Regions from separate parts of the Paraburkholderia sp. FT54 genome, predicted to be linked through region 2. Evidence: riboswitches for the same ligand, from Rfam matches in the RefSeq annotation. Region 2 holds a riboswitch; the other holds the start of a gene.
The links. Region 2 has a riboswitch for thiamine pyrophosphate ahead of RI103_RS01570 (FAD-dependent oxidoreductase). Riboswitches for the same ligand answer to the same signal wherever they lie in the genome.
Positions count from the first base shown of each region.

Region 1: it holds a riboswitch for thiamine pyrophosphate, as region 2 does, so the genes downstream of both, thiC (phosphomethylpyrimidine synthase ThiC) here and RI103_RS01570 (FAD-dependent oxidoreductase) in region 2, are expected to answer to the same signal.

Region 1 covers NZ_CP134195.1:1,409,512-1,412,748, forward strand. Annotated here, with positions in the region: gene thiC (phosphomethylpyrimidine synthase ThiC) at 1-1,094, opposite strand, end outside; TPP riboswitch at 1,187-1,305, opposite strand; gene RI103_RS06715 (GreA/GreB family elongation factor) at 1,459-1,869, opposite strand; gene RI103_RS06720 (DUF1223 domain-containing protein) at 2,306-3,151, shown strand; gene RI103_RS06725 (cytochrome b/b6 domain-containing protein) at 3,182-3,237, shown strand, end outside.
Region 2 covers NZ_CP134195.1:330,608-333,844, forward strand. Annotated here, with positions in the region: gene RI103_RS01565 (ABC transporter ATP-binding protein/permease) at 1-527, opposite strand, end outside; TPP riboswitch at 906-1,029, shown strand; gene RI103_RS01570 (FAD-dependent oxidoreductase) at 1,253-2,383, shown strand; gene thiS (sulfur carrier protein ThiS) at 2,450-2,647, shown strand; gene RI103_RS01580 (thiazole synthase) at 2,705-3,237, shown strand, end outside.

The DNA.
Region 1 (3,237 bases), 1.1 Mb from region 2:
CCACCGCGCGAGACGATGCCCGTCATGCGTTTGGCGGTCAGCGGCACGTATTGCAGACGCACGCCTGCGTGAATCGTGAAGTAGTCGACGCCCTGCTCGGCCTGTTCGATCAGCGTGTCGCGGAAGATTTCCCACGTCAGGTCCTCGGCCTTGCCGTTGACCTTTTCGAGCGCCTGATAGATCGGCACCGTGCCGATCGGCACCGGCGAATTACGGATGATCCACTCGCGCGTTTCGTGGATGTGCTTGCCGGTGGAGAGATCCATCACCGTGTCGCCGCCCCAGCGGATCGCCCACGTCATCTTGTCGACTTCCTCGCCGATGGAGGACGTCACCGCCGAGTTGCCGATATTCGCATTCACCTTCACGAGGAAGTTGCGGCCGATGATCATCGGTTCGCTTTCCGGGTGATTGATGTTGTTCGGGATGATCGCCCGGCCGCGCGCCACTTCCTCGCGCACGAATTCCGGCGTGATCGCCGTGAGTCCGTTCGGACCGAACGCGCTCGCGCCGAACGCCTGGCCCGGATGCTGGCGGCCCATCATCGCCGCGAGCTTTTCGCCGTTCGGGCCGCTCGTCTTCAGGCTTTCCAGATACTCGGCGCGGCGCTGATTCTCGCGAATCGCGATGTATTCCATTTCCGGCGTGATGATGCCTTTGCGCGCGTAGTGCATCTGCGAGACGTTCTTGCCGGCGATCGCGCGGCGCGGCGTGCGATGCAGGCCCTTGAAGCGCAGATCGGCGGTGGCGGTGTCGGCGGCGCGTTCGCGGCTGAAGTCGCTCGACAGGCCCGTCAGCGCTTCGGTGTCGCCACGCTCTTCGATCCAGGCCTGGCGCAGTGCGGGCAGACCGGCGCGAATGTCGATCTTCGCGTCCGGATCGGAGTAAGGACCCGACGTGTCGTAGACATAGACCGGCGGGTTCTTTTCTCCGCCGAAGCTGTCGGGTGTGTCGGCCTGCGAGATTTCGCGCATCGGCACACGGATATCGGGACGCGAGCCGGTCACGTAGACCTTGCGGGAATTCGGCAGCGGCGCGACAGCGGCTTCATCGACGTGAGCGTCGGCGGAAAGGAACTTCGGATTGGCGTTCATCGTATCTCCAGTGCAAAGCTATGTGGGGCGGCTAAGCAGGAGACGAGACGGAAGTTGTCGGAATGCGCCGAGAGAATAAGACGGTGCTGCTGTGGCGAATTCCGTACGCTTCCCTGCGCTGGCATTATCCAGATCAGGTTCAAAGGGTATTTCTCACCCACGCAGCACGGACCTCCAACCTCCGTGCGACGCAGGACCCCCGCGTTAGCAGCGCACACGATACACCGGCCGCCCGCTGCTTGGCAACCCATCTCGAAAAGTCCGATGACGGAGATAACAGCGGGCCGCCACGTACTATTCTTCTGTTGAGAGGGCGGCAGAACGTGAAGCGGCGCAAAAGTTTTGTGTTGCGCGCGAGCGTTGCTTACAGCGTGAAATCGTCGGCGGCTTCGGGTTGAAACAGGATCTTTTCCAGCTTGAGCACTTTCTCCGTGCCGCTCGGCGGCGTGAAGCGGATGCGCTCGCCGCGTTTGGCGCCGAGCAGCGCGAGGCCGGCCGGCGAGAACACATTCAGGCGGCCGTGCGCGAAGTCCGCGTTGGGCGGATAGACCACGGTCCAGGTCATGTGCTCGCCGCTGGTTTCGTCGACCAGCGTGGCTTGTGAATTCATCGTGACGACGTTGGCCGGAATCTCGCGCGACTCGACGATCACGGCGCGTTCCAGCACGTCGTCGAGCATGTTCTGCAAACGCGCGTCGGCGCCGGGCGCGGCGGCGTGTTTCTCGAGACGGGTGACGTCGAGTTCGGTGAGGTAACAGGTTTTCGTCTTTTTCACGACGGGTACTCCAATTCGATCTGCATTTGAGGGAACAGCGTGCGGATGAGATCGGCCCGGAGCCCGACGACGCGGCTCAGGCAAATGGAGCGAGCAGCGTTAGATCGGGCGCCGGGCGGCGTGGAGCGGGAGCGTTCGGGACGGCTCGCCGGCGCGACGCGGCATGCGTTCCGCGCGCGCGCAGCCGGTTGCGCGACGGGGGCGCAAGCGGAAGAAGGCACGGGAAGTCGGAAAGCGCATCGAGGTAGCCGGCAGGTAACGAAAGAGAGTGAAGAGGGCGCCGCCATCAATCTGAATGGGCGCGATCGAAAGCTCAATGTTAGCACGGGGTCGCACGTCTCTCGACTTGTTCGGGTTTCAGGAAGAAAGTTGCAAACGGGCTGTCATAACTGGCCCCGCGCTTCGACAAACGTGCAGATCCTGATCGGAGCACGTCATGCAAACCGCCGGACCCCGCCGAGGCTATCGGCCCTTCACCCGCATCGTCGCGCTGGCTCTCGCGCTGACGACGCTCGCGGCCAGCGGCCTCGCGACCGCTGCCAGCGCCGTCTGCAGTGCGCACAGCCCGGCGCATCGCGTGGCGCTGGTCGAGCTGTACAGCAGCGAAGGCTGCAACAGCTGCCCGCCCGCCGATAACTGGCTGAGCCAATGGAAAAACAGCGGCGCGACGCAAAGCATCGTGCCGTTGGCCCTGCACGTGGACTATTGGAACAGCCTCGGCTGGACCGACCGCTTCTCGCAACATCGCTTCACCGAACGCCAGCAGGCGCTCACCGATCTCGGAGGCGGTCACACCATCTACACGCCGGAAATCTTTGTCTCGGGACGCGAACTGCGTAGCTGGTCGCAGCGCGACAGTTTTCAGAACCGCATCGGCAGGGTCGTCGCCGAACCGGCACAGGCGAACGTCGCGCTGGAGCTCAAAGCGCAGCAGACGCCGGGCGCGTTCAATGTCGCGGCGCAATTCACCAGCAAGGCGGCGGACACGGCAGACCAACTGGACGCCTACCTCGCCGTTTATGAAAACTCGCTGAGCTCGCAAGTCGGCGCCGGCGAAAACAGCGGCGTCACCCTGCATCACGAACGGGTCGTGCGGCAATGGATCGGCCCGGTGCCGCTCGTCGCGGGCAACGCGCAGATTCGCCGCGATATCCGCATCCAGGACGCCGCCGCGGATGCCAACGTCAACGCGCCCGCCGAGCGCTTCGGCGTGGTCGCCTTCGTCGAAAACGCGGCGACCGGCGATGTCCTGCAGGTGGCCGAACTGGCCGCGTGCCGTTGATCGCCGCGTCTTCGTTCACAGGAGATTCTCATGGCAACCCATCATGCACTTCGCGACAGCGCGCCGCCGGCTATGCCGAAGAGCGG
Region 2 (3,237 bases):
AGCGACCACAGGATCGTGATGAACGACACCAGCGTGACGACGGTGGACAGCAGGTCGAGCGTCAGCGAGAGGGTGCTGGTGGCGAATGATTGCAGGTCGTCGCTGATCCGCTGGTCGGGGTTGTCGGCGAGGCGGTCGCGTTCGATCCGGTAGAACGCGCTGTCCTTCAGCCACTCGTTCAGATAGCGCGTGGTCAGCCACTGGCGCCAGCGGAAGCCGAGCATCTGGCGCAGGTAACGGCCGTACACCGCGAGAATGATGAAGCCGAACGCGAGCCCCGAGAACACCATTAGCAGGTGGGGGAAGTCATGCACGTTCTTGGTTTGCAGTGCGTTGTAGAAGTCGGCGCTCCAGCGGTTCAGGCGCACGTTGATCCACACGACGAGCAGATTCATCACGATGATCGCGACGAGCAGGCCCCAGGCCGTGTTTCGTTCTTCGGAGACCCAATAGGGTTTGATCAGACTCCAGGCGGAGACTTTTTCGTCCGGCGGCAGCACGGGGCTGGCAGAGGTATTCGGTGTCATGAGCATCCTGAAGTAGTGCTGCCCCATTCGGGGCTGACCCATTGAGGCAGGCCCGTCGGCGGGCTGCCCTGCGGCGGGTTTGCGGTACATGCCCGGGCGTCGTGCTCGACCAACGCACGCCCGGGCGAGCGTCAGATTCTGGCGTGCAGCCCTTAAGCGAAAATTAATTTGCGCCGCGAGGCCCTGCGCCCGTGCCGTTGCGAACATGGCGCGACGGCGTGCCGCCCGCGCCGCGTTCGCGCGGCATCCTGTGCTGGCATTGTGCCAGAGCGCCGCCTTTGGCCGCATCCATAAAGCGAAAGATGGTGCCGGATCAAATCACGCGACGCGGCCAGCCGCTGGTTTGCGGGCGCCGCGCCTTTTATGGTCTAATGACCTTCGACGAAACAGGGGTGCTTCGCGCACAGGCGGCATGATTTTCATGGCGCAGCGGCGAGGCTGAGAGACACCCTTTGCACCCGATCCGGGTAATACCGGCGCGGGAAGTTTCCGGAAGCAGCCAGTCTTCCATTCCCCGCCGGGCGGCGTCCGTCATTGGAACGCGCATTGCCCGGCCGGCCTCACCCGCCGGTTTCGTCCTGGGTACGTGCGTTTTGTTGGCCGTACGGAAAGGACTCGATGACCGCCTATTCTTCAGATATGTGTCTTGCTCTTCGTCACGCCGCCGTCGTTGGCGCGCCGTGCTGCTTTAACTTTGCTTGCCATCCTGAAACGGAGTGTGCGCGATGACGCGTCCTGCACAACCCGATTTCGCCGTGCTCGGCGGTGGCCTGTGCGGGCGGCTTGTGGCGTGGGGTCTCGCTGGTCAGGGGCATCGCGTGGCGCTTTATGATCGTGGCGATGCGGCCGGTTCGCAATCCGCCGCGTGGGTCGCCGCAGCCATGCTGGCGCCGCTCGCGGAAGCCGCCAGCGCCGAGTTGCTGATCACGCGCCTCGGCGCGAGTTCGCTCGATACGTGGCCGCAAGTACTGGCCGAGTTGCCCGAGCCGGTGTTCTTTCAGCGCAATGGCACGCTGGTCGTCTGGCATCACGCCGACCGCACCGAAGCACCGCTGTTCGAGCGCCGGGTGCGCTCGAATGCACCGGCTGAGTTGCTGGACGGCGGTTTCGTCACGCTCGCGGGCGCGCAGCTAGGCGCCGCCGAGCCTGCTTTGGCGGGACGCTTCAATCAGGGTTGGCTGTTGCCGCGTGAAGGGCAACTGGATAACCGCCAGGTGCTCACCGCGCTGGCCGCGGGCCTCGCGCAACGCGGTGTCGAAACGCACTGGAACACTGCTATCGACGATCGCGCGCTGCCGCCCGCCCGCATCACGATCGACTGCCGCGGTCTCGGCGCGAAGCCCGTGCTGCCCACGTTGCGCGGCATTCGTGGCGAAGTCGCGCGCGTGCATGCGCCCGGTATCAAACTGACGCGGCCGGTGCGGCTGCTGCATCCGCGCTACCCGCTCTACATCGCGCCGAAGCAGGACGATCTCTACGTGATCGGCGCCACCGAAGTGGAAGGCGAGGACATGTCGCCGGTCAGCGTGCGCTCGGCGCTCGAACTGCTGAGCGCGGCCTTTTCCGTGCATCCCGGCTTCGGCGAGGCACGCATTCTCGAACTGAATTCGCAGTGCCGCCCAACTTTGCCGGACCACCGTCCGGCCTTGCTGTGGGACGGCGCGCAGACACTGCGCGTGAACGGCCTGTACCGGCACGGCTACATGATCGTGCCCGAAGTCGCCGACGAAGCCGTGCGCTTCGCCGCGGCGCTGCTCGACGGCCGCATCGGCGACGCCGATGCTTTCGCCGACTGGCAGCGCGATGCGCGCTGGAGCGAGCTCTTTCAACTGGATTCCGCGCGGGAGCCGGCATGAGCGTTGCGCGATCTATCGCTGCACGCCATACCGCTTTCGCCATCGACTGAAACGTATTCGAACACCATGGACATTCATATCAATCAGAAGCCGTTGTCGTTGCCCGAAGGCGCGACTGTCGCCGACGCGCTCACCGCGTTCGGCGCGCGTCCGCCGTTCGCGGTGGCGCTGAACGGCGACTTCGTGGCGCGCACCCAGCATGCGGCGCGCGCGCTGCGGGCGGGCGACAAGCTCGATGTCGTGCAACCCGTGGCCGGCGGCTGAGCGCCCGCCACGCATTGCCGCAACGCCGGATTGCCGGAGACAAACAGGACTATGCCAATGACTTCCCCCCAGACCGCCGACGCGCTCACGCTGTACGGCCAGACCTTCGCGAGCCGCGTGCTGCTCGGCACCTCGCGCTATCCGTCGCTGCAATCGCTGTCCGATTCCATCGACGCCGCGCGGCCCGGCATGGTGACCGTCGCGCTGCGCCGGCAGATGAACGAAGGCGGCGCGGAAACCGGTTTCTTCGACCTGCTCAAGCGCCACGGCGTGCCGCTCCTGCCGAACACGGCCGGCTGCCTGACCGTTGGCGAGGCGGTGACGACCGCGCACATGGCGCGCGAAATCTTCGACACCGAGTGGATCAAGCTCGAACTGATCGGCGACGACTACACGTTGCAGCCCGACCCGGTCGGCCTGATCGAAGCGGCCGCGCAACTCGTCAAGGACGGCTTCAAGGTGCTGCCGTATTGCACCGAAGACCTGGTGATCGGCCGCCGTCTGCTGGACGCCGGCTGTGAAGCGCTGATGCCGTGGGGCGCGCCGATCGGCACCGGCAAGGGCGTGATCAATCCGTACGGCCTGCGCGT